Regions from separate parts of the Methylobacterium sp. WCS2018Hpa-22 genome, predicted to be linked through region 2. Evidence: riboswitches for the same ligand, from Rfam matches in the RefSeq annotation. Region 2 holds a riboswitch; each other region holds the start of a gene.

Region 1 (10,084 bases), on a different contig from region 2:
AGGACGCCGTCCGGGCGTCCGTAAGCGGACAAAGCGAGCCAGGAGATCGCGGCCGCGGTTGTCAGGGTCGGCAGGGCCAGCAGGAGCCGCCGCATCAGCAGCGAAGGGGCCTCGCCGGACTGACTTTCGGGAATCGCCGGGTTCGGGATTCCGACCGGGGATGCGTCGTGCGACAACCGCGTGATGGACATGGGGCGCTGGACACTCGATCGAGGCTGAGAGGGGCCGTCGTCCATCATGAAGCGAAGGACATCGATGATACGGGGCGACGGTGAAGACGAGCGTTCGGGGCGTGATGCCCCCTCGCGGCGACAGACCTTGCAAACCGCGCTCAGCGTGGCCGCAGGCATGATAATGCCTAGTGCCGTCGACCTGAATACCGCCAGAACGATGGCCGCCGATAAAGTCGACCCTCCCCGTGACGGGCCGATGACCTTCGAGGGCGTCGTGGCCCAGGCCCGCCGCCTCGCAGGCGCACCCTACCGGCCCGCTCCGGAGGATCTCCCGGCCCCGCTCGCCGGCCTCAGCTACGATGGCTACCGCGCGATCACCTTCCGTCCCGACGCAGCCCCGCGCCTCAGCGGTTCATTCTCGCTGCAGCTGTTCCATCGCGGCTTCCTGCAGAAGAAGCGCGTCGCCCTGTTCCTCCAGCCGCCGGACGGGCCGCCGCAGCCGATCCTCTACCAGTCGGGCCTGTTCGATCTCGGGTCGGACTTGGCAGGGCAGGACTTTTCCGGCGATCTGGGCTTTGCCGGCTTCCGGCTGCATCACGCCTTCGATGGTGCGAAGCCGGCTAATCAGGAAGAATTCCTAGTCTTCCTCGGTGCCTCGTATTTTCGGCTTCGCGGAAAGACGCAGGAATACGGCCTGTCGGCGCGCGGTGCCGCGATCCAGACCGGCGGTCCGGGCGCGGAGGAATTTCCGGACTTTACGGCGTTCTGGATCTGCGAGCCGAAGGCCGATTCCCGCGCCGTCACGATCCTGGCGCTCCTCGATTCACCGAGTCTTACGGGTGCCTACCGCTTCGTGGTCGAACCCGGCGAGACCTCGCGAATGGTCGTCACCGCCTCGCTGCATCCCCGCGCCGCGATCCCGCGTCTCGGCCTCGCGCCACTCACCAGCATGTTCCTGCATGGCGCGAACGGTCCGGGCGCGCGCGGAGCCGAGCCGTTCGACGATTTCAGGCCCCAGGTTCACGATTCGGACGGGCTCGTGGTGGCGACCAAGGACGATCGCCTGTGGCGCCCCCTGAGCAATGGACGGCGTGAGCCGCAGATCTCGGCTTTCCGCACCGATCCCCCCGACGGGTTCGGACTGTTCCAGCGCGAACGAAACTTTGCCGCCTATTTTGATGTCCAGGCCCGTCACGAGGCGCGGCCCGGCCTCTGGGTCACACCCCAGGCGGGGTTCGGCGCCGGGGCGGTGCAGCTCTTCGAAATCCCGTCCCGCGAGGAGTACATGGACAACATTGTCGCCGCCTTCGTGCCGGCCGCGCCCGTCATGGCGGGGAGCACCCTCGACCTTGCCTACACGCTCTCGACCGTCGGGGCCGAACCGGACACCGCTGTGCTCCGCGCGCTCGCCCGGGTGGTCTCCACCCGCTTCGGTTCGGCCGAGCGCCTGCGGCCGACCACGCCGCCGAGTCCGGAGCGGCGCCTCTACGTCATCGATTTCGAAGGGCCGGGCCTGCCCACCGGCCCAGACGGTGACATCGCGGCCGAGGTCTCGGCCAGTGCCGGCACCATGGTCGATCCGGTGGTGGAACGGGTGCCCCAGACGGGTGGCTGGCGTCTCTACGTAGAATGGCGCCCGCCGACGCCGCTGCCACCCGGTGACGTCGTCCTGCGCGCGCGTCTCGTGCGCGGCGGGCGTCCGATCAGCGAGACCTGGGACAACGCCGCCTGATCGCCGGGCGCTTTCACGACTTGGCGAGATGCCGCAGGGATCGGAACGGGAGGAGGGGCCAGGGATTCCTAAGCTGGAACACCATCAGGTTGCGGAGCCGCCCGGTTCCCCGGAGGCCGTCGAAACGCCTCGGCGCGCGGAATCCGCCTTCCCCCGGAGCAGCACCCTTGGCCATCGAGACCGACTACCTGCGCTACACGCCCTCCATCGAGACCCTTGAACCCGACGAGGCCGAGACCAGCCGGGCCCTGAACGAGACCATGCGCTCCATCAGCGAGACGACCCTCGCCCATGGCGGCCATGCCATCCGCAGCGTCCATGCCAAGGCGCATGGCGCCTTGAGGGCCGAGTTGGAGGTGGCGCCCGACCTGTCCCCTGAACTGGCGCAGGGCCTGTTCGCGAAGCCGGGGCGCTACCCCGTGGTGATGCGCTTCTCGACCATTCCGGGCGACATCCTGGACGACAGCGTCTCCACCCCGCGCGGCGTGGCGATCAAGGTCCTCGGTGTCGAGGGAGAGCGTCTCGAAGGATCGGAAGGGGATGCCACGCAGGATTTCGTGCTCGTCAACGGGCCGGCCTTCTCGGCGCCGGGACCGAAGCCGTTCCTCGCGACGCTGAAGCTCCTCGCCAAGACCACGGACCGGGCGGAAGGGCTCAAGAAGGCTGCTTCGGCGGCGCTTCGGGGCGTGCAGAGCGCAGTCGTCGCGACCACCGGTTCGCCGAGCCCGACCCTGGCGATCCTCGGTGGGCAGCCCGAGACGCATCTCCTCGGCGACAGTTTCTATAGTCAGGTCCCGCTGCGCTTCGGCGATCACATCGCCAAGATCTCCCTCGTCCCGGTCTCTCCCGAAATGAGGGCGCTGGCGAACAAGCCGCTCGACGACACGAGTGCCGCCAACGCAATCCGCGAGGCGGTGATGGCGCATTTCAGCATCCACGGCGGCACCTGGGAATTGCGTGCACAGCTGTGCCTGAACCTCGACGACATGCCGGTGGAGGACGCCTCCGTGGTCTGGCCTGAGACCGCGAGCCCCTACCGTACCATCGCCACCCTCACCGCCGCGCCGCAGGCAAGCTGGAGCGAGGCCCGCGCCGCCTATGTCGATGACGGATTGTCGTTCAGCCCCTGGCACGGGCTGGCCGCGCACCGGCCGCTCGGCGGGATCATGCGCATGCGCAAATCGGCCTACGAGATGGGCAAGCGCTTCCGGGCCGAGAAGAACGGCCGCCGCATCGAGGAGCCGAAGAACCTCGACGCTCTACCGGATTGACGCCGGACGTTGCTGCAATGCGACAGGGCAGCGGCGATGATCGGTGCGGGATCATCTCGCAATTGACCCTCTCGTCGCGGCCGACCTAGCCTGAGACTGACGGTTCCTCTTCGGGGGATCAAAAGGGAACGCGGTGAGGACGTTTTGTCCGATGCCGCGGCTGCCCCCGCAACTGTAAGCGGCGAGCCCATCATCAACACGTCACTGGGTCTTCGGGCCTGGGAAGACGATGAGAGGGCGTCGACCCGCGAGCCAGGAGACCTGCCGTCAGTCGTGGTCACACGCGAAACGCATCGGGCGGGGTGTCCTGGTGGGGTGTCGGGGCCTGCGCTCGCGTAGGGATCGGCTTCGTTCGCGGTGACGTGCCACTGCCGTTGCCCGAGGTCTCCGCCTGTGTCCGCCCGTCTCGTTCCCCCACTCCTCGCCCTCGGATTCCTGGCATCCGCCTCGCCGGTTCTTGCTCAGTCCGGGACGGCAACCACCGCCGAGGCGACCCTCAACGAACTCTCCGTGGCCGCCGACATGCGCCCGCCCCCTGCAGCGGCCGGTCCCGGTCTCGGCGGGGCCACTGGTGGAACCGGCGGGGCCGAGGCGTTCGGCGCCCTGTCCGCTCCCGCGCTGACGTCGAGTTCGGGCGTCATCACCGGCAGGGCCCTCAACGATCGCCCGGTGACCCGCCCCGGCGAGGTGCTGGAAGCCGTGCCCGGCCTCATCGTCACGCAGCATTCCGGCGAAGGAAAAGCCAACCAGTACTTCCTGCGCGGCTTCAACCTCGACCACGGCACGGACATCGCCATCACCATCGACGGCATGCCGGCCAACATGCGCACCCATGGCCACGGCCAGGGCTATGCCGACATCAACTTCCTCATTCCCGAACTCGTCGGCGCGGTGGAGTTCCACAAGGGCCCGTATTTCGCCCGTGACGGGGATTTCGCCTCCGCCGGATCGGTGCGGATCGACACGATCGACGCGGTGCCCCGCCCTCTCGCGCTCACCTCCCTCGGGAGCTTCGGCTACAAGCGGGCGCTCACCATCGCCTCCGCACCCCTCGGGGAGGGGACGCTCCTCGCCGCTGGCGAGGCTCAGGTCTATGACGGCCCATGGGTGGTGCCGGACGACATCCGCAAGCTCAACGGCGTGCTGCGCTACAGCCAGGGCACCGCCCTCGACGGGTTCTCCCTCACCGGCATGGCCTATTCCAACCGCTGGACGGCGACGAACCAGGTTCCGCAGCGGGCCATTTCCGAAGGCGTGATCGGCCGCTTCGGCACTCTCGATCCGAGCGATGGCGGCGATGCCAGCCGCTTCTCCCTGTCGGGCCGCTGGAGCCGGTCGGACGACGGCGGCGTCACCCGCGCCAGCGCCTACGTCATCCGCTCAAACCTCAACCTGTTCAACAACTTCACCTATTTCCTCAACGACCCGGTCAACGGCGACCAGTTCCGCCAGCTCGACAGCCGCACCGTCGCCGGCGGCGAGATCGCCAGGGTGTTCAAGGGTGAGCTGTTCGGCCTGCCCATGGAGAACGAAATCGGCGTGCAGGCGCGGTTCGACGACATCCATGTGGGACTGTTCAACACGCGGGCGCGCACCTCCCTCTCCACCGTGCGCGACGACCGCGTGCAGGAGGGCAGCGCTGCCCTCTACTTTGAGAACCGCCTGCGTTGGACCGAGTGGCTGCGCACCAGCGTCGGCCTCCGCGCCGATGCCTACGACGCCACCGTGAGATCGAACAATCCGTTGAACTCAGGCCATGCGCGGGACGGCATCGTCAGCCCTAAGCTCGGCGTCGTGTTCGGCCCCTGGGCCGAGACCGAATTGTTCGTGAATTACGGCGAGGGCTTCCATTCCAACGACGCGCGGGGCGCGACCATCACGGTCGATCCGGGCAACCCTCTGTTCCCCCTCGACCGGGTGCCCCTGCTGGTGCGCTCGGTGGGCTCGGAGGTGGGCTTGCGCAACCGCTCCATCGCCGGTCTCGAATCGACCGTGACGCTGTTCCAGCTCGATTTCGATTCCGAGAACCTGTTCGTGGGCGATGCCGGCACCACCGAGCCGAGCCGCCCGAGCCGGCGCACCGGCATCGAGTGGACCAACCACTACGCGGTCACGCCCTGGCTCGCTCTCGATGCCGACCTCACCGTCACCCATGCGCGCTTCGCCGATCGCGACCCAGCGGGGAGCCGCATTCCCGCCGCCCCCACCGCCATCGCGGCGGCCGGCTTTACCCTCGGTGAGGCGCTCGGCTGGTTCGGCACGATGCGGCTTCGCTATTTCGGGCCGCGCCCGCTCATCGAGGACAATTCCGTCCGCTCGAAGCCGACCACGCTGGTGAATGGCCGCATCGGCTACAACTTCGAGAACGGCGTCACGGTGCAGCTCGACATCCTCAACCTGCTCAACGTCAAGGCGAGCCAGATCGACTACTTCTACGAGTCGCGGCTGCGGGGGGAACCGGCCGGCGGCGTGGCCGACACGCATCTGCATCCGGTGGAGCCGATGGCGGTGCGGCTGACGGTGGCGGGGCGGTTTTGAGAGGGATGGGAGCGGGTTGCGGGCAGCCAAGCCGCTCTCCGGTCATGCTGATGGCAGTGATCCGGGCCGGAGATATGCGAACATGTGAGGCACATAATCGGCTTTGCCGAGTGTGATGCCGTAATGCCGCAAGATGGCGTAGGCGGTGATGACGTGGAAGTAGAACTGAGGCAGAGCCCAATCCCGAGCGTATTGTTCGCCGCTCATATCGAACGTGATGTTGCCCGGAAGCTCGATCACGATTGGCAGGGTCGCTCCGGCATCGAGAGCATCGTCCGGGAGGCCGTCCAGATGCGCCAATGCGTCGGCGATGCGAGCCCGTGCATCCGCGATTGAGCCGGGCACGTCGCCGGCATTGCGCCCCTCGGCTGCCACGGCAGCAAGCGATTGGGGAATATCTTCGCCGCTAAGGCGGAACGTTGCTTCCTGAGCTTGATAGGCAGCAAAACAAACCTGTGACGCCAGTGGATACATATCTGGTGCCAGACGCGCCGATAGCAGACCATCGGCCTGATCCACCCTCTGATGCACTGCTTTGTCCAGCAGCCCGGACAGCGTCCGCAACATGTTCCTGTAGGTCGGTACCAGAAGGTTAGTCAGCGACATAATCAGTCTCGCGGCGACGGCTACTTCAAGGCCTACCCTATTTCCGCGAGAGCGAACACCATAAGTCGAGGCCCACTTTTTCCCATTCCGACCCCTACGGCCCCACCCGCTTCCGCACCACCATCTCCCCCCGGAACAAGAACTTCTGCGCGCGCTTGCCCGTGTCCACCTCCGTGGTGAAGACGTTGCCCTTGCTGTCCACGGCGAGGTTGTGGACCCAGTGGAAGTCGCCGGCCATGCGGCCGTTGCGGCCGAAGGCGCCGAGCACTTCGCCGGTGTCGCGCTTGAGGGTGCGGACCTCGTTGTTGGCGCCGTCCGCATTGAGGAGGTAGGTCTGGTCGGGGTCGGGCCAGAGCGCCAGTTCCCAGACCGAGCCGTTGGCGCGGGTGTCCTTTTCCACGAAGAACTCCTTCACGAAGCTGCCGTCGCGGCGGAACACCTGGACCCGGTCGTTGGCCCGGTCGCAGACATAGACCAGCCCGTCGCGGGCAATCTGGACGCAATGGACCGGGTTGCGGAATTGCTGGGCCGGCGCGGCGGCCGGGTCGTAGGCGGGCAGGGTCTCGTCGGTGGGCGGCTTGCCGTAGGCGCCCCACATCCGCTTGAACGCTCCGGTCTCGGCATCGAACACGATGACCCGGTGGTTGAAGTAACCGTCGGCGACGAAAAGCTCGTTGGTCTCGGGGTCCACCTGCATGGCGGCGGGCCGTCCGAGGCGGGTCGTGTCGAGGCTGTTGGTCTGGGGACCCTGCTTGCCGATCTGCAGGAGGAATTTCCCCTCCGGCGTGAATTTCAGGATCAGGCCATCCTGCTCACCATTGCCGGCGAGCCAGACGAAGCCTTTGTGGTCGATATGGATGCCGTGCTCGTTCTGCGGCCAATCATAGCCTTCGCCCGGCCCGCCCCATGACCGGACGAGGGTGCCCGCCTGGTCGAAGACGAGCACGGGCGGAGCGGGGTGGCAGCATTTGGTACGTGGCGGCGTGAGGCTGGCGGCCTTCTCGTCATCGGTGAGGGAGCGCGGGCGCTGCACCACCCAGATCCGGTCCTCAGCATCCACCGCGACGCCGGACGCCTGGCCCATGATCCAGTTGTTCGGCAAGGGTTTAGGCCAAGTCGAATCGACCTGGAAGGTCGGGGGCTCCGCTGCGGCCACGCCTGCGAAGGCGACGGCGAGCACGGCCAGACCAAGCCTGAGCCTCATGGCATTTCTCTCCCAAACCCGTTTTTTGTTGAAGTAAGTCTCCGCCGGGCCGGGGCCTTTGTCCATCGGCCGCAGCTCGCCGACCTGTATCGACATGCAGCGTTTGTCACGAGGATCGCTCCTCAGGAATCCGTCGGATCGAGCCCATGGCTTCTAACTCAGGTCGACGATTCATCATCGAGCGGCGGGAACTCGACGGTTTTGCCACCCGCACCGTCATTCCGGGGCGCTGAAGGCGAGCCCGGAATCCAGAACCGCCGACCTTGCGACGTTGAACTGGACCAAATCGAAGCCTGCGATATACGGCACGCGTCGCGGCTCTGGATTCCGGGCTCCGCTACGCGGCCCCGGAATGACGGGATCCTGTCTATCGCCACCATGACACCCGGCATCGACCCGAGTTCAAATCCGTCGGATCACCCCTCCGGTTTGACCGCTCTCCGGCCCGGCCTGTAGACACCGCGGCCCCTTCACGCGCGCGAGGATCCCATGGCCGCCATCACTGCAACCATCGCGGCGGAGCTCAAGGTCGCCGAGCGGCAGGTCGCTGCCGCCGTCGAACTCCTTGATGGCGGGTCGACGGTGCCGTTCATCGCGCGCTACCGCAAGGAGGTCACCGGCGGCCTCGACGATTCCCAGCTCCGCGATCTAGAGGAGCGCCTCGCCTATCTGCGCGACCTGGAGGCGCGCCGCGCCGCCATCCTCGAGAGCATCGACGGCCAGGGGAAGCTCGACCCGGCCTTGAAGGCGCGCATCCTCGCCGCCGACACCAAGGCACGGCTCGAAGACCTCTACCTGCCGTTCAAGGTGAAGCGCCGCACCAAGGCGCAAGCCGCCCGCGAGGCCGGGCTCGGCCCCCTGGCGGAGGCCTTGCTCGCCCATCCCGAACGCGCGCCGGAACAGGCTGCCACCGGCTTCGTCGATGCGGGCAAGGGCATCGCCGATGTCGAGGCCGCGCTGGAGGGCGCGCGCACCATCCTGATCGAGCGGTTCGGCGAAGACCCGGAACTGGTGGGCGCCTTGCGCGACACGGTCTGGCAGCGCGGCCGAATGACCTCCAGCGTCAAGAAGGGCAAGGAAGCGGCCGGCGAGAAGTTCGCCGACTATTTCGACTTCTCCGAACCGCTCACGCGCCTGCCCTCGCACCGCATCCTGGCCCTGTACCGGGGCGAGAAGGAGGACATCCTCGACCTCGACATCACCGACGCCCCCGGCGACGTGGCCGAGAAGGGCGTGCCCACCTGGCAGGAACTGCGCATCGCCCGCGCCTTCCGCATCGGCGATCATGGCCGGCCGGGGGACCGATTCCTGATGGAGACCGTGCGCCGGACCTGGCGCACCAAGCTGAAACCCGCCCTCGACACCGACCTGCGCGGACGCCTGAAACAGGTGGCCGAGACCGGGGCCGTGGGCGTCTTTGCCGGAAACCTTCGCGACCTGCTGCTTGCCGCCCCCGCCGGTGCCCGGCCGACTCTCGGCCTCGATCCGGGGTTCCGGACCGGGGTGAAGGTCGCGGTGGTGGATGCCACCGGCAAGGTCGCGGCCACCGACGTGATCTACCCGCACGAGCCCCGCCGCGACTGGAACGGCGCGCTCGTCGCGCTGGCCAAGCTCTGCCGCGCCCATAAGGTCGAGCTCATCGCCATCGGCAACGGCACCGCCTCGCGCGAGACCGACAAGCTCGCCGCCGAACTCATCGCCAAGCAGCCGGAGTTGAAGCTCACCAAGGTGATGGTGTCGGAAGCCGGCGCCTCGGTCTATTCGGCCTCCGCCTATGCCAGCGCCGAATTGCCGGGCCTCGACGTGACCCTGCGCGGGGCTGTCTCCATCGCCCGGCGCTTGCAGGACCCGCTCGCCGAACTGGTGAAGATCGAGCCGAAGGCCATCGGCGTCGGTCAGTATCAGCACGATCTCGGCGAGGGTCAGCTTTCCAAGGCCCTCGATGCGGTGGTGGAGGATTGCGTGAACGGCGTCGGCGTCGACGTGAACATCGCCTCCGCGCCCCTGCTCGCCCGCGTCTCCGGCCTCTCCGAGCGGGTGGCGGCCAACATCGTGACGACGCGGGACGAGAAGGGCCCGTTCCGCACGCGCGCAAGCCTCAAGAAGGTCGCGGGCCTCGGGCCCAAGGCCTATGAGCTCGCCGCCGGCTTCCTGCGCATCCGCGATGGCGACGATCCCCTCGATGCGTCGGGCGTGCATCCGGAAGCCTATCCGGTGGTGCGCCGCATCCTCGCCGCCGCCGGACAGCCCATCCAGGCCGTCATCGGCAACGGCCCCATCCTGAAGAGCCTCGACCCGAAGCGCTTCACCGACGAGACCTTCGGCCTGCCCACGGTCACCGACATTCTGTCGGAATTGGAAAAGCCCGGCCGCGATCCGCGACCGGCCTTCAAGACCGCGACCTTCCAGGAGGGCGTCGAGAAGATTTCGGACCTCCGGCCCGGCATGCGCCTCGAAGGCGTCGTCACCAATGTCGCCGCCTTCGGCGCCTTCGTGGATATCGGGGTCCACCAGGACGGTCTCGTCCACATCTCGGTCCTGGCCGACCGGTTCGTGAAGG
Region 2 (10,084 bases):
GCATCACCTCGGCCAGCCGCGCGTCGAGGTCCGCGACCATTGCCTCGCCGCGCGCCGGGTGCCCGAGGGCCGCAGCGACGGTCCGGATCTGGGCCCGCACCCCCTCGAAGTCGTTGGGTACGCCGAGTTCGAGGAGGGGGAAGCCGACGCGCTTGAGCAGGCCCACCGTGGTCCGTGTCGTGAAGGCACCGGCGACGACGAGGTCGGGCCGCAGGGCGACGATCTCCTCCGACAGGCCGCGTGTCACCGCGATGCCCATGGCCTCCCGCGCGACGGTCGAGCCGCGTGGGTCATGGGCGAGGTAGGTCACGGCGGCGACCTGATCGCGGTCGGCAAGCCGAAGGACGAGCTCGTCCGCGCAGAGGTTCATCGAGACGACGTGCCGGGGTCCCCCGGATGCCGGGGCGGCCATCCCAGCGACAATCGACCAGATTTGGCTGACCGCGAGCATCACCGTTAGGACCGCGATGCCGGACCGTTGTGCCATCGGCGGTCTCAAAACGCGGTCAGGCGGACGCCGCCGTACACGGCGAGGCCTGCCCCGAGGAAGCCGGTGGGGTTCTCGTAGCGGCGGTCGAACAGGTTATCGACCCGCCCAAACACGCTCACCGTCTCGCTGACGTCGTAGTTCACCGCAAGGTTGACCAGGGTAAAGCCCGGGTTCTTGAGCCGGGCCACCGAGAAGTCGCGGTTGCCGTCGACGAAGTGGCCGAGCACGATCACGGTCCCGCTGACGGTCAGGCCCGGGAGGGGGGTCCAGATGGCCGTCGCGCTACCCTTGTGGCGGGGCCGGCGCAGGAGCTCCTGGTGGGTGATCTCGTTCTTGGTCACCGTGTTGGTGTAGTCGACCCGGCCCGTAAGGGTATCGGAGAACCGGACAGCGACGAAGGCTTCCGCCCCGTACGATTCGGCCCGGCCGACGTTCTCGTTCGAGGTGAACGTCGTGTTCGAGGTGATGAGGTTCTTGAAGTCGTTGGCGTAGTAAGTCGCGCCGACGAGGACGCGGTCCCCCAGGGGCTGCTCGATGCCGGCGTCGTAGCCGAGGCTCTCCTCCGGCCTGAGGTTCGGGTTGGCGAAGAAGTTCGAGGCCGGGAAGCTCTGGAACAGCTGGCTCAGGGTCGGCGCCTTGAAGCCGGTGCCGACGCTGCCTTTGATCCGGGTCTCGGTGAAGGGCAGGATGTAGCTCGGCGCGACGCGGAAGGTGGTGGCCGGCCCGAAGGCGTCGTTCTCGTCGTGGCGGATGTTGGCCACGAACGCCGCCCGCTCGAAGGGCGTCAGCTGCACCTCCCCGTAGCCGGCCGTGTTGCCGTTCCTCGCCCGCAAGTTGCCGGCCCCGAACGGGCTCGGGTCGGTGGTCGACAGGCTCTCGTCGTCGCGCTGCGCCCCGAACAGGACGAGGTTGCCGGGCGAGAGCTGGTAGTCGCTGCGGTACTCGTAGCGGGTGCGCTCGCCCAGGCCCGTCGTCGCGTCCGGCGTGGCAAGGGGGTCGAGGGGGCCCCGCTGTCTGTTGAACAAGTTCGAGTAGTTGATCGCGAAGAGGTTGTGGAACCCCGCGAACGGCGTCCACTCGGCCTCGTTGCGGGTGAAGACCTGCTGCACGTCGGCGGCGCTCCGGAACGCCGCCGGGAAGGCTGGGAAGGTGCTGTAGTCGGTGCCCGTGAACAGGAGACGGGAATTGATGAAGCGCGTCACCGAGTTGATGCGGAAGGTGTCGGTGAACTGGTAGCCGAACTTCGCCGAAACCGTCTCGTTGTCGTAAAAATTCGGATGGATCGACCGGCCGAACGGGACAAGGTTCGGCGGCGTCACCGGCGTCACGGCCGCACGGAAGTGCTGGATCGAGACCGAATAGTCGAAGCCGTCCTCCGACCCGCTGATCCTGCCGCTTTGGTTGAAGGTCCCAAACGACCCGCCCTCGATCCGCACGGTGGCCCTGGCCGGTCCCTCGCCACGTTTCGTCGTGAAGGAGATCGCGCCTCCGATGGCGTCGCTGCCATAGAGGCCGCTCTGGGGACCCCTGAGCACCTCGATGCGAGAGAGGTCGTCGGTCAGGAGTTGCCCGAAGTCGAAGGAGCCGTTCGGGTTCGACGGGTCGGTCGCGTCGATGCCGTCGATGAGCACCTTCACGTGGTTCGAGTTCGAGCCGCGAATGAACACCGAGGTCTGACCGCCCGGGCCGCCGGTCTGCACGACGTTGAGGCCCGGCACCTGCTGGAGGGCATCCGGGACGGTGCGGCGTTGCTGGGCCTCCAGCGTAGCGGCGGTGAGCACGGTGACGCTTGATCCGACCTGGTCGACCGGGGTCGGAACGCCGGTGGCGGAGACGGAAAGCTCGGAGAGCGTGACGGCCGCCTCGGCCCCGCGCGGGACATCGGCGAAGGGGGCGGCGGCCTGTTGCGCAAGGGTGGATACGGGAAGGGAGGCGCAGGCGAGCGCGAGCGTGTGCAGGCACGCGGATCGGGAGGGGAAGGACACGGGACAAGCCTCGGGCGACGTCTGTGGCACGTCACCGCGAACGAGGCCTGGGCGCTTGCCTGCCGTTAGGACAGCCGAACGCCTCGACACCCATCAGGACACCCCGCCCGATGCGTTTCGCGTGTGACCACGACTGACGGCAGGTCTCCTGGCTCGCGGGTCACCGCCCTCTCATCGTCTTCCCAGATGCAAGGCACCCAGTGACGTGTTGATGATGGGCTCGCCGCTTACAGTTGCGGGGGCAGCCGCGGCTTCGGGGAGGCCCTTTCGGACCTCATCCTCACCGCGTTCCCTTTTGATCCTCCGGGGAGGAACCGTCGGGGACAAGGAGCGCAATCAAAGCGTCCGCCGTCAATGGCACGCAAAGGCTTTCCGACGATGTGTGCCTGGAAGGTTACAAGTCAGCACTTACGAAGGTTTGCCTCGGTGCTATTCAGCGTCCGCTTTTCAAAAATTCGGCCCAAAAGCAGACCGTCGCATAACCACCCGCCCCGGTCATAGAGCAGACGGTCTCGTACCGACCCAACACAGTCGTCGGGACCGCCATCAGCGCTTCCCGAAAACGGCCATTCGTCGGCCGTCCGGCGGCATCGCGGTGCTTGATCGTCATGGCCGCGCCTGGGCTGGAATGGACACCATCAACGCGGACTTGAGCCCGTCGATGAACCGACGCACGCGCGGCGGCATGTGCTGCCGGGTCGGGAGAACCGCCCAGATCGCCAACTGCTCCGGCTCGACGTCGTCGAGCGTGACTGTCCTGAGAGTGCCGTCGGCGAGATCCTGCGCCACGTCCCAGTAGGTCAGCAACGCGAGTCCGGCGCCGGCGACGCAGGCCGCGTGCACCGTATCGACGCTGCTGGCCGCCAGCCTGCCCTTGATGCGCTTGGCGACTGGATGTCCGGCGTGGGCGAATGTCCATGCGTCCATCGCGTGCAGCGTCAGGCAGGCATGTACATCGAGGTCCGCGAGACTCCCGGGGTAACCGTACGCCGCGAGGTAGGCCGGCGCGGCGCACAGGATACGAGGGCTGTCCGCAACCCGCATGGCGACCAGCTCGGAGGTTGGCAGGGTCGCCACCCTGATCGCCACGTCGATTCCCACGGCCACGATGTCCACGATCCCGTCCGAGAAGGTCAGGTCCACCTTGAGGCGCGGGTTCTCCGCCATCAGCCGGACGACCAGGGGCACGACAAGGGCTCGGCCGATACGGTGGGGCGCAGTCACGCGCAAGATGCCGCTCAGGCCCTCGTGATGTTCGGAGAAGGCCGCGGTCGCCGCCTCCCGCGCTTCCAGCATCGTCTGCGCGAGCGGCAGGAACGTCTCGCCGTCCGCCGTCAGCGCGACGGACCGCGTGGTGCGGTGGATCAGGCGCACCCCCAGCTCAAGTTCCAGCGCCGCCAGGCGCCGACTGACCGCCATCGGGGACAGTCCCGCCTGCCGCCCCGCGGCCGAAAGGCTGCCGGTCGTGACGATGGCGCAGAACAGGGCCACATCCGAGAGGTTCATCGGCATATCATTGGGCGATAAAATGCTTATCGTCCATCCTGGCTACCGAGTGGATGTCCCGGCGGTTAATTTGCTCTCAATCGAGCGGAGAGAGCAGGTCGGAGGTCAGACATGAGCGCGAACACGGACAGCCTTTTCACGGCGACGGATATAAACGGCGTCTCGCTGCGTAACCGCTTCGCGGTCGCCCCGATGACCCGCGTGAGCGCCTCCGAGGACGGCACCGCCACGGAGACGATGGCCCGCTACTACGAGCGGTTCGCCCGTGGCGGCTTCGGGCTCCTGGTCACCGAGGGTATCTACACCGATCAGGCATTCGCCCAGGGCTACCTCCATCAACCCGGCATCACCGATGACGGCCAAGTCCAGGCTTGGAGACGTGTGGTGGATTCCGTGCATCAACATGGTGCGCGCTTCTTCGCGCAGCTCATGCATGCGGGCGCGATCAGCCAGGGTAACCGCTTCCGTGACACCACCGTCGGGCCTTCGGCTGTGCAGCCCAAGGGTCACCAGATGGAATTCTACTACGGCAAGGGCGCATACCCTGCGCCTGCCGCCATGAGTGAGGAGCAGATCGCCGACGCCATCGAAGGCTTCGCCGCGTCGGCCGCCCGCGCGGTCGCGGCCGGGTTTGATGGCGTCGAGATCCACGGCGCGAACGGCTACCTCATCGACCAATTCCTGACCGACTACGCCAACCGGCGCGACGACCGCTGGGGTGGCGACACGCTCCGGCGCACCGCCCTCGTGCGTGCCGTGTTCGAGGCCGTGCGGGTCGGGGTCGGGGCTGGCGTTCCGGTCGGCGTGCGCATCTCGCAGGGCAAGGTCAACGACTTCACCCATAAGTGGGCGGGCCGTGAACAGGACGCCGAGACCATCTTCGGCACGCTCGCCGACGCCGGGGCCAGCTACATCCACGTCACCGAACACAAGGTGTGGGAGCCTGCCTTCGAGGGCGGGCAGCACAGCCTCGTCGCCTTAGCTCGCCGCTACGCACCGCACGTCCCGCTGATCGCCAACGGCGGCGTGCAGGACCCTGCGCGGGCGCAGGAGGTCATGGCTGCCGGTGCTGACGTCGTGGCGCTTGGCAAGGTTGCGCTCGCAAATTCAGACTTTCCGAACCGCATCCGGGCCTTGCAGGAGGTGGCAGCGTTCGATCCCACCATCCTTGGTCCCATCGCCAACATCAAGCCGAGCGAGTTGGCAGCCTGAGGGGCACGCGGTGCAGACGCCACCATGTCGAAAGCCTCCTGTGCCGGCCCAGATGAATGTGGAGCATGAAGCATGAGCGATGACCTCGGCACGGCGACCGTGAAGCCTGCCCGCACAAAGATCCGCGTCTGGATCGACTTCGTCTGTCCGTACTGCCTCCTGGGGGAGCAGCTCATCCGGACCGCCACCGACGGGCTCGACGTCGACATCGTCTGGATGCCGTTCGAGCTGCGCGCCTACCCGACTCCGACGCTGCGGCCCGAGGACGACTACCTGCCCACGGCATGGAAGCACGGCGTCTACCCCGCCGCCCAGCGGATGGGCGTCACGATCCGACTGCCGACCGTCTCGCCGCAGCCCTACACTCGCAAGGCGTTCCTCGGGCTTCAGTATGCCGTCGAGCACGGGCAGGGAGATGCCTACGTCGATGCGGTCCTGCGCGCCTTCTTCCAGGAGGATAGCGATATCGGCGACACAGACCTGCTCAAGGCGATCCTCCGGGGTCTTGGTCTCGATCCTGATGCCCTCGACACGGTACTCGCCTCGCCGCTCCACGGGGGACGCCACGACGTGGCATTGCTGGAGGCACGAGAGGCGGGCATCCGCGCCGTCCCCTCGGTCGCGATCGGTGATCGCCTGTTCTCTGGCATGCCGCAGCCCGAAATGCTGCGCGCCGAAATCCTACGCCAAATCGCTTAGGTCCCCTTTCCGGTAGCTGCTGAAGTCACGGCTCATCAGTTTTGAGGTCCGAGTCGGATCGGGAGCCGCCCCGACGGCAGTGTTTGCTTCCGCCAACTCCCACCCAGAAGCGGACCATCGCAAATCCACCCGTTCTGGCCATAGAGCGACCCAACAGAACGCGACACGTGGATGCCGCCGCTTGCAGGGCGGCGCCGTGCAGGTATTCCGGGATAGCACATCCAGGCGTACGGCTCGGCTCAGCGGATGATCCAAAGGCCGATCACGGTCAGGCTGACGGTGTAGACCGGACAATGGTCGGCATCGCTGACCACCACCGCGTAGATATGGGAATCCGCGCTCTGCGAAAGTTCGTCCCGGGCGATGTTAGGCAGGAGCTGCTTCGCGACCAGACGCGCGGCCTGAAGGTCCGCGCATTCGGTCCCCTCCTCGTCGAGTTGCATGATGCCGTCATAGACGTCGAAGAAATAGAGGGGCATCGCGGTCCCCATGCGTGGCGGTTTCAAGGGACCGAGACGGACTGGGTGCCCTCATATGCATGTGTCCGGTCGGACGCGGGACTCAGATAGACCGGACGCTAGTCAGTGGCTCATCAGGCAACTGACCGGAGAGTAGGCGAGCAGGTCGCGGGTGACGCCGCCGAACGCCCATTCGCGCAGGCGGCCGTGGCCATAGGCCCCCGCCACCAGCAGGTCGGCGGCGTGCTCGCTGGTCGCTTCTAAGAGCGCTTCGGCCGTCGAGGCACCATAAGCGTCCTTCGGTACGGCGGTGGCGTGGACGTCGTGGGCCTGGAGGTAACCAATGACGTCCCGCGTGTCGCCGGCGCCCGCGCCTTCGTCGACGGTGAGCACCACCACGCTGGAGGCACGCTTGAGGAAAGGCAGCGCATCGCGGACGGCACGATGTGCCTCGCGCGTGTTCTTCCAGGCGACGGCCACCCGCCGCGCATCGAGATGGTCCACGGTCGGCGGGACTACCAGCACCGGGGTGCCGAGCCGCATCACCGCATCGCCCGGATCAACCGACAAGAGCGGACTGCCGTCGTCGCCACGGCCGACGATCACCAGGTCCGCGGCGGCCGACTGGCGGGCCAGAAACTCCAGCGGGAAGTCCAGGTTCGAGCGCCACTCGACCCGGCTTCGGCCGCCGCTGGCCTCGTCGAAGGCCGCATGGGCGATCCGCAGATCGTTCAGGACGGATTCCTGGACCGAGGCGAGGCAGTAGGCACTCCCCAACGTCGGGCCGACGGGCGCTGCCTCATAGGCCGGCATCTCGGCTGCGACGCCGACGAGGCGAGCCTTGAAGTCGTCGGCGAGGTGCCCGGCGAGGCGGATGCGGCTGCGAGCAGCGTCACCGAGATCGACCGAGACCATGAGGCTGGCATAGGACATGGGGATCTCCCTTTCGGTGATGGCTTCGGGATAATCGGAGCGGGGCCGGCGGTGACCCCGGCCCCGTCCGGTGGTTCACGCGAGCGTCAGGTGGTCCACGACGGAGCGCACGCCTGGAGCGGACCAGGCGGCGTTCTCGACGAGGCTGCGCTCGTGCCAGGCGTGCACCTTGCCTTCCAGCGTCACCTTGGCGTCCTTGACCGTCACCTTGATCCCGTCGGCCTCGACCTCAGCGTTGCGCTTGAGAGCCGCCTCGATCTTCGAGCGCACGTCCGTGGCGCTCGCTTGTGGCTTGACCTCGATCATGTTGATGATGCCGGCCACGCCGGAGAGGCGCTTGAGGGCGGCCTGGGCCTCCTCTTTCTGATACTGCCACGCGACTTGGCCGGTGAGCGTAATCCAGCCCTCCTGCACCTTCACCTGCACGGCGTTTTCCGGAACGGTGACGGACCAGTCCAGCATCTGCACGGCGCGCTTGGCCAAGTCCTCGTCCCGGGGCGGTGCCTCGCCGGCGAAGCGGACCTTGATCTCCTCGACCACGCCGCGCACGCCGCGCACCTTTCGGGCCGCCTTCTCGGCCGCCATACGCTCGGTGTAGGTGCCGGCGTGCCCGGTGAGTGTGACGATGCCGTTGTCCACGGCGACGCCGATGTTGGCCGCATCGATGCTCGGCTCGAAGTCGAGCTCGTCGATGATATTCTGGCGCAGGATCTTGTCGTTCATGGGAAAGCTCCTTCCAGGGGGACCGGCATCCGTCCTTCAACGATGGCCGGGTCCCGCATCCTGGCTCCCGCAGGCTGGCGGGCATTGATCCAGCGCAAAGGGCTCCCGGGATCGGATTCTGTCCTCCATCGGGCATTCCCTGCGCTTCGCCTGGTTCCCCTCCGCCAGACGGCCCATCCGGACAGCCCGTGCGACAGCATCGGTCAGGCACGGTCGGTCGAGCACCGGAACGTCGCCGAAGGCCCGCGGAACGGGGATGGAGCCCGAGAACAACGCGAACGGGATGCCGCGTCGGCGCAGCGCGCAGGCAAGGGGAAAGCAGGGTCCTTCCTGCAGGTCGACGCTGACGAGGGCGAAAGCCGGCTCGCTGCGGGCAAGCCCATCCACTGCCTCGTCGTAGGTCGGGTAGGGGCCTTCGACCGCGTAGCCCTCATCCGTCAGCGTGTCCTCCAGCCACATGGCCGGCAACGCCTGAGGCTCCACCACGAGTACGACCGGTCTGAAGACTTGATCGTTTCCCGACATGGCGTGTCCCTATGTTGATCGAAGCGTCGAGGCTCGTTCAGGACAGCATGGCCGGCCTTGATCTATCGCAACGGCAGGAGCGTGCCGAGCCTATCGCAACGGCAGGAGCGTGCCGAGCAACATCGCGGCGACCGCGAGCAGCATGCAGGCGGTGGCGACCCAGCCGAGCCACCGAAGCGGCCCGCGGACGGCGAAAGTCCCCATGATGTCGGTGCGGGCTGCGGCCAGCATCATCACGGCCATGATCGGCACCGCGATGACGCCGTTGACCACGGCGCTCCAGTAAAGCGCCCGGATGGGGTCGACGGCACCCAGGCTGATGATCATGCCGACGATAGTGGCGAGGGCGACCGTCCCGTAGAAGGCGCGTGCCTCCAGCAGGCGCCGGCCGAAGCCCACCGGCCAGCGCTGTGCCTCGCCGACTGCGTAGGCGGCTGATCCGGCCAGGACCGGCACCGCCAGGAGCCCGGTGCCGATGATGCCAAGCGCGAAGACGCCGGCCGAGAGGGGACCGGCGATGGGCTGGAGCGCCTCCGCGGCCTGGGCCGAGGTCTGGATGTCGGTGATGCCGTGCGGGTGCAGCACCGCGGCAGTCGTCACCATGATCGCCAGGGCGACGACGTTTGAGAACGTCATGCCGACGAGGGTATCGACCCGGATTCGGTGTAGGGCAGCCTTGCCTTGCTCGGGGGCATGAACGAGGTCGCGCCGCCGCGGAAAGGCGTGCAGGTCCTCGGCCTCCTCCGCCGCCTGCCAGAAGAACAGGTAGGGGCTGATGGTGGTGCCGAAGATCGCCACCAAGGTCGTCAGGCTTGCCCCGCTGCCGTCGAGACGAGGCACCGCCATGGCCCATCCGAGCTCGGACCATGAGACATGGGCGAAGATGACCACGCCGAGATAGGCGAACAGACTCATGGTCAGCCACTTCAGCACGGCGACGTATCGTGTGTATTGCAGAACCAACTGCATGTAGACGCAGGTACCGGCGAACAGCGCGACGTAGAGCCAGCGTGGTCCCGGCAGCAGGAGGTTCAGGGCGTCCGCCATCGCCCCGAGATCCGCACCGAGGTTCAGGACGTTGGCAAAGAGAAGGAGCATCACCACGGCCTGCAGGAGGCCGTTGGGATAGTGCTGGCGCAGGACGCCGGCGATGCCGTGGCCGGTGGTGCGCCCGATCCGCGCCGAGACCATCTGCACGGCGGCCATCAGGGGCAGGCTGTAGAGCATGGTCCAGCACAGGCCGTAACCGAGTTGCGCTCCAGCCTGCCCGTATGTGGCGATGCCGCTGGGGTCGTCGTCCGAGGCCCCCGTGATCAGTCCCGGTCCGAGAACGCCGAGCAGGCGTGGTTTTGACGGACCGACCGCGGCACTCAGGCCCTCCGGATCGTCCGGCTCGGCCAGGATCCCGGTGACTGGTACCGGCACCTCGGTCATAGGCCGATGCCCCGCGTGTCATCAGGGCAAATGTCGTGCGTGAGTGACGACAGGGCATCGGGCGCGGACCAGATCGTGCGGGCGACCTTCAAGGCAGCGTCCAGGTCATCGCGGTCCGT
Region 3 (10,084 bases), on a different contig from region 2:
TCCGGCCCAGCATCTGGTAGCCGCCGCAGAGGCCGAGCACATGGCCGCCCCGGCGCAGATGCGCGCGGATGTCGATGTCCCATCCCTCGCGACGGAGGGCGTCGAGATCGTCGATCGTGGTCTTCGAGCCCGGCAGCAGGACGAGGGCGACGTCGCCCGGAATCGCCTCGCCGGGCCGGACCAGCACGACCTCCACCTCCGGCTCCGCCCGTAGCGGATCGAGGTCGTCGAAATTGGCGATGCGAGGGAGAACCGGCACCGCGACGCGAATGCGCGTCCGGCCGGAGGAGGCGGAACCGGCGAGCCCCAGCGCATCCTCGGCGGGCAGGCGCGCGGCTTCAGGGAAATGCGGCACGAGGCCGAGGGCGGGCCAGCCGGTCGCCGTGGCGACGATCTCCATGCCGTCAGCGAACAGGCTCGGGTCGCCGCGAAACCGGTTGACGAGGAAGCCCACGATCATCGCCGCATCCTCGGGCGCGATCACCGCCTTGGTGCCGACGAGGCTGGCGATGACGCCGCCCCGGTCGATGTCGCCGAGCAGGATCACGGGCGTGTCGGTGGCCCGCGCAAAGCCCATATTAGCGATGTCGCCCCGTCGCAGGTTGACCTCGGAGGCCGAGCCGGCGCCCTCCACGATGACGAGGTCGGCCTGGCCCTTCAGATGATCAAAACTTTCGAGCACGGAGGCCAGGAGACGCGGCTTCCAGGCCTGGTAATCTCGCGCCTTCGCGGTGCCGACCATCCGGCCCTGCACCACCACCTGCGAGCCGGTCTCGCTCTGGGGCTTCAGCAGGACCGGGTTCATGTGGATGGAGGGCGCCACCCCGCAGGCCCGCGCCTGCAGCGCCTGGGCCCGGCCGATCTCGCCGCCATCGGCGGTAACGGCCGCGTTGTTGGACATGTTCTGCGGCTTGAACGGCCGCACGGCGAGGCCGCGCCGCGTGAAGGCGCGGCACAGGCCGGCCACGATCAGCGACTTACCGACATCCGAGCCGGTGCCCTGGATCATGAAGGCGCGGGCGGTCATGCGATCGGGTCTCGTCCGGTGTGCCGAGGGGTGTCGGCGAGCCCTAGCACGACCGCGTCAGGGCCGCGACGGCGGGCCGGCGACGCAGGCGGTATCGAGAGGCCGCGCGGCCCGGCGGAAATCGAGGATGGCGGAGGCGTAGGTCTCGACGACCTCCGAGAACGGCACCCGCTCGGCCGTGAACAGGACGGCCCGATGGCTGAACAGCCGGTCCGGAATCGCGAGCGGCGCGCAGGCGGGATCGGGCGGGGCCGCTTGGTCCCAACCGGGCGGCAGAGGCTGCCAGAGACGGTCCGCCCCGATGGTCTGGCGGGTGGTGCCCAGCGCCTGGACCGCCCTGCCAAAGGGTGTATCGGTCGTCTCCAGCAGGCGGTTCATCTCCGGGTTCAGTCGCTCCGGCACGTACCAATTGTCGGCCTCCGACAGAACGTGATTCCCGCAGGCGAGCCGGACCCGGCGATATTTCAGGACGGTTTCGGGTCCGGCGGCGAGGCGGCGGCGCGTCTCTTCCGAGGCGGGCTTGTCCACATCGCGCAGGAGGGTCGCCGTGAGCCGCGGGTCCGTCGCCATGCCGTGCTCGAAGCACCAGCCTTCGAGGGTCGCGGTGGCGCTGCGGCTCGCCAGGAGCCGCGCATTGAGCCCCTCCATCACCGCCAGCGCCTCGACGCGGGCGAGATAGGTGTCCGGCCAGGATGTGATGGACTCCGCGGAGGCCGCACCGGCACCGGACAGAAGAAGCGTGAGCGGAACGAGGCAGCGTCGGAAGCCGCGACGGAACACAACCCAAGGGAGATTCCGCGATACCCTATACACGTTGATGAAGCCGTGCATAAGTTGCGGGACCGAAGCCCGCGACGCTAGGCGATCTCTCGTGGAGCTCATCTTTCCCATCGAGTTCCTCGTCAGCGGCACACCGGTCTCGTTCCAATCGGCCCGATCGAGTTCCAAATCGCAATGGAAGCAGAAGGTCCGAGCGGCAAGCGACGGCTCCTTGCCCGAGAATCACTTCGCCTGCGAGGGTAAACTCGCCGTGACGCTGTTCTACTTCCCCGTCGGCTCCGTGCAGGGCGATGTGGACAATATCGTCAAACTGGTTCTCGATGCCCTCAACCAGCACATCTACATGGATGATTCTCAGATCGAACGGGTGGTCATCCAGAAGTTCGAACCGCAGCGGGTGTTTTCGTTCACGCAGCCGAGCCCCGTCCTGGCGGCGGCCCTGTCGGCACAGAAGCCGATTCTATACGTAAGGCTCTCGGACGATCCATTCGAGGAACTGGCATGAGCGGCATGGAACCAGAACGGCCGGTCCTCGACCTCATCATCCCGACACTCATGGATGCCGGCTACGAGGTCTATACTCACCCTTCCCGCCAGCTTCTGCCATCCTTCATGGGCGACTACGTTCCCGACGCGATTGCGCTCGGAAAACCCAAGAATCTCGCGATCGAGATCGTGCGGGATGGCTCGCGATCGGGAAGCCAGGAAAGAGTCGCTGACCGGTTCCTCGGTGTCGCCGATTGGGAACTTCGGATCTACTACGCTCGCTCCGGCGGCGGCGTACCCGCCATCGACGGCGTGACGCCCGACATCATTGACCGCACGATCGCGAAGGTCGAGGCTCTCATCGCAGCCGGCCAGATGGAGGCCGCTCTGCTGCTTGGCTGGTCGACCTTCGAAGCCATCGGGCGGGCCTTGATTCCGGACCGCCTGTCGCGATCTCAATCGTCCGCACGGCTGATCGAACAGCTCGCGGGCGAAGGCATCGTAACGCCCGACGAGGCGGATCGGCTTCGCCCCATGGCGAGCCTGCGCAACGCCGTCGCCCACGGGGCCCTGCAGCGAGACCTTGATCCCGCCGCCCTGGAGGATTTCGTCGCTACGCTGAAGCTCGTCCTCCACGAGAATCAGCCGGTCGGCGGCGTGGCCTGACCGCGCCCAGCAGTCAGAACTCGATCCCCTCCTGCGCCTTCACGCCGGCCGAGAAATGGTGCTTCACGCTGCCCATCTCGGTGACGAGGTCGGCGGCCTGGATGAGGGCCGGCTTGGCGTTGCGGCCGGTGACGATGACGTGGAGGTCGGGCCGGCGCGCCCGGAAAGCCGCCACCACGGCGTCGATGGGCAGATAATCGTAGCGCAGGGCGATGTTGAGTTCGTCGAGGAGGACGAGGCGGATGGTCGGGTCGGCCATCAGCTCCTCGGCCTTGGCCCAGGCATGCTCGGCCGCCGCGATGTCGCGGGCCTTGTCCTGCGTCTCCCAGGTGAAGCCCTCGCCGAGCGTATGCCATTCGATCCGGTCGCCGAAAGCCTTCAGCGCGTGCTTCTCGCCCGTATCCCACCCCCCCTTGATGAACTGGACCACGCCAACCCGCCAGCCATGGCCGAGCGCCCGCAGGACGAGGCCGAGCCCGGCCGTGGTCTTGCCCTTGCCAGGGCCGGTATTGACGATGAGCAGGCCCTTCTCGATCGTCTTGGCCGCGACCTCGGCGTCCTGGACGGCCTTGCGCTTCTCCATCTTCTCACGGTGCCGTTCGGCCTCCGGGTCGCTCGTGTCTGAAACGCTCATGCGCTCGCTCCGGGTTGGGGTTTCACGATCATCGGCAGTCCCGCCACCATGAACACCACATGGTCGGCCCGCGCGGCGAGGCGCTGGTGCAGGCGCCCGGCCGCGTCGCGGAAGCGGCGGGCGAGCGCGTTGTCCGGTACGATGCCGAGACCGACCTCGTTGCCAACGAGTACCACTGGCCCCGGCGCGCGACCGCAGGCCTCGATCAGCGCGGCGCTCGCCGCCTCGATATCGGCCTCGGACAGGATCAGGTTGGTAAGCCATAGGGTCAGGCAATCGACCAGCACCGGCCCGTTCGCCGCGGCGACGGCCTCGGCCAGATCGATCGGCACGTCCCGGGTGATCCAATCCGCCGAGCGGCGCGACCGGTGAAGGGCGACGCGCTCCCGCATCTCGTCGTCCCAGGCCTGCGCGGTGGCGAGGTAGAGCCACGGCGCCGGGTGGGCTTCCACGAGGCGCTCCGCGTGCAGACTCTTGCCCGAGCGCGCGCCGCCGAGGACCAGTGTCATTCTTGGAGAAGGCTGCCGCATGGCTCCCTTTAGCGCGAAACCGCCCTGCCCCGTCAAAGCCGGTAAAACGCTTTGGCAGCGCGTTGTCAGCGGTCGCGCGAGCGCGTAGAAGCGAAGTTCGGACGGTGCCCCGGCGACGGGGTGAAAAGGGAATGCGGTGAGGGCTCGCGCCTGAAACCGCAGCTGCCCCCGCAACTGTGAGCGGAGACGGGCCTGCCATCGGCCACCGGAGCGATCCGGGAAGGCGGCAGGACCGGATGACCCGCGAGCCAGGAGACCTGCCTTCCGAAGGGGACATTGTCCTCCCGCTCTATCCTCGAACGCCGCCGGCGGGGCGGCCGGAGACCTGACACGATGACCACGAACACCCTCGCCCTCACCGGCACCCGCAGCAACGAGCGTCTCGGCGCAGTGCTCATGGCCGCTTTCCTCGGCCTCGGGCTCGTCTTCATGGCCGGCTTCGCCCCGGCGATGGCGCTGCACAACGCGGCCCACGATTTCCGGCACGCCCAGAATTTCCCCTGCCACTGACCGCCTAGCGCTCAGCCAGGACCTGATTTCATGATGATCCGACTCGTGTCGGCGGCCCTGGTCGCCGGCTTCCTGGCGGCTGTCGTCGCCACGGGCTTGCAGCTTGCCCTCACCTCGCCGCTGATCATCGCGGCCGAGCGTTACGAGAGCGGCGAAGCCACGGCGCCAGCCGCGCAATGGATGCCGCGCGGCGTCTCCCCGGCCTCCCTCATCGTGCCCGTCCATTCGGGCCACGACCATGGCGGCAAGGACCATGGCGGCAAGACGGACGGTGTCGAAGGCGGCGAGGTCGCTCCGGCCTGGCAGCCCGGCCCCGGCCTTCCCCGGATGGTCTTCACCGCCCTCGCGACCCTGGTCGGCGGCGTCGGCTACGCCCTGTTGCTGGGCGCGGCTCTCATTGCCTGTGGGCGCGAGCCGAGCCCGGAAACCGGCCTGCGATTCGCCATCGCGGGGTTCCTCGCCGTGGCCCTCGCCCCGGCCCTCGGTCTGCCGCCTGAACTGCCCGGCATGGAGGCGGCGCCGCTCGCCGAACGCCAGTTCTGGTGGATCATGACCGCGGCCGCCACCGCCATGGGGCTCTACCTCATCGCGATCCGCCGCTCCTCCATCGCCATCGCTGGAGGGCTCGTGCTTCTCGTCGCGCCGCATCTGGCAGGCGCTCCGGAGACGAGCCACACTGCCTCCGCCCTGCCCCCGGGCTACGCGGCCCAATTCGCCGCTCGGTCGCTCGGCATCGCCTTCGTGTTCTGGGCGGTGATCGGCCTCGCCTTCGGCTGGGCCTGGAACAGCGTCGGGCGCAAGAGCCCGACGACGTCGCATGCCTGACGAGGACATCCAGGCCGGCAGACCGGTCGTACTCTATGTCTGCGCCACCTGCCGCACGGCCGGCGACACATCCGAGCCCCGTGCCGGGGCCCGCCTCGTCTCGGCGCTGCGCGATGCGGTGACGGAAGCCGCCATCGAGGGCATCGCGGTCGAGAGCGTGGAGTGCCTGTCGGTCTGCAAGCGCCCCTGCACGGTCGCCGTGGCGTCGGAGGGCCGCTGGACCTACGTCTACGGCGATCTCGACCCGGTCGAATCCGCCAGAACCATCCTCGCGGGCATCGGCCTGTACGCGGAGACGCCCGACGGCATCGTGCCCTGGAAGGCGCGGCCGGAGGCGTTCCGCAAAGGCGTCGTCGCCCGCATTCCCCCGTTTCCTCCGCCCCGCGCGGACAGAATTCCGGACGCCGCCGAATGAGCATCGTCGAGAAGATCCCCTGCACCATCGTCACCGGCTTCCTCGGAGCCGGGAAGACGACCCTCGTCCGTCACCTCGTGGAGAATGCCGGCGGTCGTCGGCTCGCCATCATCGTCAACGAGTTCGGCGATATCGGCTTCGACGGATCGTTCCTGGCCGCCTGCGGCATCGAGGGTTGCCAGGACGAGGACATCGTGGAGCTGGCCAATGGCTGCATCTGCTGCACCGTGGCGGACGATTTCGTGCCCGCCCTGAACAAGCTCCTCGACCGCGCCGACCCGCCGGAGCACATCCTCATCGAGACGTCCGGCCTCGCTCTGCCGAAGCCCCTGGTCCAGGCCTTCCACTGGCCGGCGATCCGCTCGCGGGTGACCGTGGACGGGGTGATCGCGGTGATCGACGGCCCGGCCGTCGCTGCCGGCTTCTTCGCCGACGATCCGGCAGCCCTCGCCGCCCAGCGGGCCGACGATGCCAGCGTCGATCACGACAACCCGCTGGAAGAGGTGTTCGAGGACCAGCTCCTCTGCGCCGACCTCGTGGTGATGAACAAGGCCGACCTCCTCGACGACGCCGGCAAGGCCAAGGTCCGCGCCGAGGTGGAGCGCCAGCTGCCGCGCGCGGTGAAGATGGTCGAGGCCGAGCATGGCCGCCTCGATCCGCGCGTGATCCTCGGTCTCGGCGCCGCCGCCGAGGACGATCTCGACGCCCGCCCCTCCCATCACGGCGAGGGCGAGGACCACGATCACGACGATTTCGACTCCGTGGCCATTGCCGTGCCTGCCACGGCGAGCGCCGAGGATCTGGCCTCCCGCGTCGCCCGCGCCGCCGAGACCAGCGGCGTCCTGCGGATCAAGGGCTTCGCCGAGGTCACCGGCAAGCCGATGCGCCTCGTGGTCCAGGGCGTCGGTGCCCGTATCGCCCATCATTACGACCGCCCCTGGCGGGCGAGCGAGAACCGCGACGGCCGGCTCGTGGTCATCGGGCTGAAGGGTTTCGACCAGGGGGCGGTGGCAGCCGCCCTGGCGGGGTGAGCGCGTTGACCGCCCGACGGATCCTGGCTCACGGGTGCCGCGGCCTCGTGGCCGCGTCCGGCCTGGCGGCTCTCGCGGCGATCGGTGGCTGCTCGGATTCACGCCCACCCAAACCGGAGTTTCAGGCCTCGGACAGCCGGGCGATGGCACGCCTCGCTCCGGTGGCCCGCCCACTGGCCCAGACGAGCGATGCGAAGCTCGCCTATACCCACGACCTGACCATCGGGTTACCGCCCCAGCGGGTGAACGCGCATTTCGAGGCGGCGCGCGACCGCTGCCTGAACGAGGCAGCCCTGAAATGCGTTCTCGTCGCTGCGTCCGTCGACGATGGCCGCAGGCCTGCGGGCCGTCCGCAGGCGCAGGTTCAGGTCCGACTGCCGCATGAGTCCGTCGCGCCCTTCATGGCCTTCGTCACGGCGCCCCTCCCCGGCGAGGCGACGGGTGACGTCGTGCTCCGGAGCCAGTCGACGCGTGCCGACGACCTGACGGACGCCATCGAGGATGGCGGCCGGCGCTTGGCCCAGCTCACCGCCTATCGCGCCCGGCTCGACGCGATCGCTGCACGGCCCGACCCGCGCGTGGAGGATTTGATCCGCATCGCGCAGGAATTGGCGCAGGTTCAGTCGCAGATCGAGGAAGCCGATGCCAAGCAGCGCGGCCTGAACCAGCGCGTCGACACGGAGCTCGTCTCCATCGCCCTACGCTCCGACGAGGCGAGGGCCGGGCCTCTCGCCCCCGTGGAGGAAGCCTGGGCCCAGGCAGGCCAGACCTTCGGCGAGAGCGCCGGATCGGCCTTGCGTTTCGTCGTCGCCGGCCTGCCATGGTTACCGCTGGTGCTGATCGGCGTGCTTCTCCTTCGGGCGCTGTGGCGCCGGCGCGGTCGCCAAAGCGCCGTGACCGAGCGGACGTCCTCCAGGGCACAGCCATGACGGCGCGCCGCCCATGCATCTGATCCGAATCGACACGGTCTCCCTCGACGAAGGCGAAGCCGCCATCGATCTGGGCCAGGCGCCCGGCGACATCGTGTTCCTGTCCTTCACCGATTCCGACCTCTCCGGCATGGCCGGCGCGCATGCGGCCGAGCGGGAGGCGGCGGCACGGGACCCGTCGGCAGTCGACGTCCCGACGCTCCGCCTCGCCAAACTGGCGCGGCTGCGCCATCCGATGTCCGTCGATCTCTACGTAGACAACGTGATCGCGCGGTCGAAATTCGTGGTCATCCGCTGCCTCGGTGGCCTCGATTACTGGCGCTACGGCGTCGAGCGCGCCGCCGCTGCGGCTCGCGCGAACGGCGTGAAGCTCGCCGTGATTCCGGGCTGCGACAAGCCCGATCCCCGCCTCACCGCCTTCTCGACGGTGGCTCCCGAACTGGTGGAGACACTCGAGGGCTATTGCCGCGCGGGCGGGTCCGACAACCTGCGCCGGATGATCCGGCGCCTCTCCCGCGAGATCGGGAACGCGGTCGAAGCGCTGCCGCCGGTCGCCCTGCCGCGCGGCTTCGCCTGGTGTCCGGGTTGCGGACCGGTCGCACACGAGACCGCCCTCGCCGCAGCTGGGCAGAACCGCCCCCTCGCGCTGATCCTGGTCTATCGCTCAGCTGTGCTCGGCGGCGACACCCGGCCGGTGGCCGAACTCATCAGCGCGTTGGGTGAGCGCGGCATCGGAGCCGCCACCCTCGCGGTCGCAAGCCTCAAGGACGCGCTCGCCCTCGATGCCGTGCGGGAGGCTCTGGCCGCGCGCAGCCCGGACATCGTCATCGCGGCGACGGCCTTCTCCGCGCGGGAGGATGCCGGCTTCGTCCTGGATGGGGCTGATGCGCCCATCCTCCAGGCCTATACGATCGGGGCCGCGCGGGAGGCCTGGGAGGCCTCGGCGCGAGGGATGAACGCCGCCGACCTCGCCATGCAGGTGGCGCTTCCCGAATTCGACGGCCGGCTTTCCGGCTTCCCGATCTCGTTCAAGGAGGACGGGCCGGAACTCGATGGGTTCAGCGAGCGCCGCGCCGTTCCCTTCCCGGCCGGCATCGCGGCCCTGGCCGACCGCGCCTCCGCCTGGGTGGCGCTGAAACACCGGCCGCGTGCAGCGCGTCGCCTCGCTCTGGTCCTGTCCGACTACCCCGCCCGGGGCGGCCGGGCCGGCTTCGCCGTGGGGCTCGACACGCCGGCGAGTGCGGGGACCATCGCGGAGACGCTGCGGCAGGCCGGTTATGCGGTAGGCCACCTGCCGGAGCCGGACGCTCTGATGCACGCGCTCACGAAGGAGGGGCCGACCTTCGCGGTATCGCTCGCGGCCTATCGCGACTGGCTCACCACCCTGTCACCGGACGAGCGCGACACGCTCGATCGACGGTGGGGCAAGCCGGAAGCCGACCCGGTCTGCATCGACGGGGCGTTCCGCTTCCCGATGGTGCTCGACAGTTCTCCGTCCGACGCTCGACCTCATCCTGAGGCGCCGCGTCAGCGGCCTCGAAGGAAACCTCCAGTCTCCGTAAAGGGTCCTGGAGGCCTCCTTCGAGGCCAGCGCTATGCGCTGGCACCTCAGGATGAGGTCGGTGGTGGGGACGACCAAGAACGAAGCGCCGGTCTCGCCGTCTTCCTTCAGCCCGACCGTGGCCGGGCCGCGGATCGCAAGGCCGGCTATCACGACCCCGACGAGCCGCCGACCCATGCCTATCTCGCCTTCCATCTCGGATTGCGGGAAGGGTTCGACGCCCTGATCCATCTCGGCACCCACGGCACCACCGAATGGTTGCCGGGCAAGGCGGTGGCCCTGTCGCCGGCCTGCTGGCCGGCGCGGGCGATCGGGCATCTGCCCGTGATCTACCCCTTCATCGTCGACGATCCCGGCGAGGCGGCCCCCGTGAAACGCCGGCTCGGCGGCATCGCCCTTGGCCACCTCACGCCCCAGACCGAATGCGCCGGCCTGACCCCGGAGGCCGCACGGCTGCGTGAACTCGTGGAGGAATATTCCTCGGCCAGTGTGCTCGATCCGCGGCGGGCCGAGATCATCGCCCGCGCGATCCTCGACGATGCGGCCGATGCCGGCCTTCTCTCGGGCGCCGGGATCGACGCCGACACTCCCATGGCCGACGCGCTCACCGCCCTCGACGCGCATCTGTGCGACCTCGGTGAGGTCACTACCCGCGACGGGCTCCACGTGTTCGGATCGGCACCGGACGAC

The links. Region 2 has a riboswitch for cobalamin ahead of RQI43_RS02220 (TonB-dependent receptor domain-containing protein). Riboswitches for the same ligand answer to the same signal wherever they lie in the genome.
Region 1: it holds a riboswitch for cobalamin, as region 2 does, so the genes downstream of both, RQI43_RS14750 (TonB-dependent receptor) here and RQI43_RS02220 (TonB-dependent receptor domain-containing protein) in region 2, are expected to answer to the same signal.
Region 3: it holds a riboswitch for cobalamin, as region 2 does, so the genes downstream of both, RQI43_RS03505 (CbtB-domain containing protein) here and RQI43_RS02220 (TonB-dependent receptor domain-containing protein) in region 2, are expected to answer to the same signal.

The regions. Positions count from the first base shown of each region.
Region 1 covers NZ_JAVTJA010000010.1:82,126-92,209, reverse strand. The annotation lists gene mdoH (glucans biosynthesis glucosyltransferase MdoH) at 1-191, opposite strand, end outside; gene RQI43_RS14760 (glucan biosynthesis protein) at 430-1,905, shown strand; gene RQI43_RS14755 (catalase family protein) at 2,073-3,176, shown strand; cobalamin riboswitch at 3,260-3,460, shown strand; gene RQI43_RS14750 (TonB-dependent receptor) at 3,570-5,714, shown strand; gene RQI43_RS14745 (DUF1993 domain-containing protein) at 5,757-6,320, opposite strand; gene RQI43_RS14740 (hypothetical protein) at 6,415-7,524, opposite strand; gene RQI43_RS14735 (Tex family protein) at 8,014-10,084, shown strand, end outside.
Region 2 covers NZ_JAVTJA010000001.1:461,546-471,629, reverse strand. The annotation lists gene RQI43_RS02225 (ABC transporter substrate-binding protein) at 1-412, opposite strand, end outside; gene RQI43_RS02220 (TonB-dependent receptor domain-containing protein) at 496-2,475, opposite strand; cobalamin riboswitch at 2,596-2,809, opposite strand; gene RQI43_RS02215 (hypothetical protein) at 2,909-3,085, opposite strand; gene RQI43_RS02210 (LysR family transcriptional regulator) at 3,082-3,987, opposite strand; gene RQI43_RS02205 (NADH:flavin oxidoreductase) at 4,093-5,193, shown strand; gene RQI43_RS02200 (DsbA family protein) at 5,266-5,892, shown strand; gene RQI43_RS02195 (DUF6894 family protein) at 6,132-6,371, opposite strand; gene RQI43_RS02190 (universal stress protein) at 6,474-7,283, opposite strand; gene RQI43_RS02185 (BON domain-containing protein) at 7,359-8,006, opposite strand; gene RQI43_RS02180 (histidine kinase) at 8,043-8,531, opposite strand; gene RQI43_RS02175 (Nramp family divalent metal transporter) at 8,622-9,965, opposite strand; gene RQI43_RS02170 (hypothetical protein) at 9,962-10,084, opposite strand, start outside.
Region 3 covers NZ_JAVTJA010000002.1:215,087-225,170, forward strand. The annotation lists gene RQI43_RS03475 (cobyric acid synthase) at 1-1,027, opposite strand, end outside; gene RQI43_RS03480 (hypothetical protein) at 1,085-1,807, opposite strand; gene RQI43_RS03485 (RusA family crossover junction endodeoxyribonuclease) at 1,899-2,312, shown strand; gene RQI43_RS03490 (hypothetical protein) at 2,309-2,959, shown strand; gene cobO (cob(I)yrinic acid a,c-diamide adenosyltransferase) at 2,973-3,593, opposite strand; gene cobU (bifunctional adenosylcobinamide kinase/adenosylcobinamide-phosphate guanylyltransferase) at 3,590-4,102, opposite strand; cobalamin riboswitch at 4,209-4,403, shown strand; gene RQI43_RS03505 (CbtB-domain containing protein) at 4,457-4,633, shown strand; gene RQI43_RS03510 (CbtA family protein) at 4,664-5,458, shown strand; gene RQI43_RS03515 (DUF1636 domain-containing protein) at 5,451-5,873, shown strand; gene cobW (cobalamin biosynthesis protein CobW) at 5,870-6,904, shown strand; gene RQI43_RS03525 (DUF4349 domain-containing protein) at 6,901-7,833, shown strand; gene cobN (cobaltochelatase subunit CobN) at 7,847-10,084, shown strand, end outside.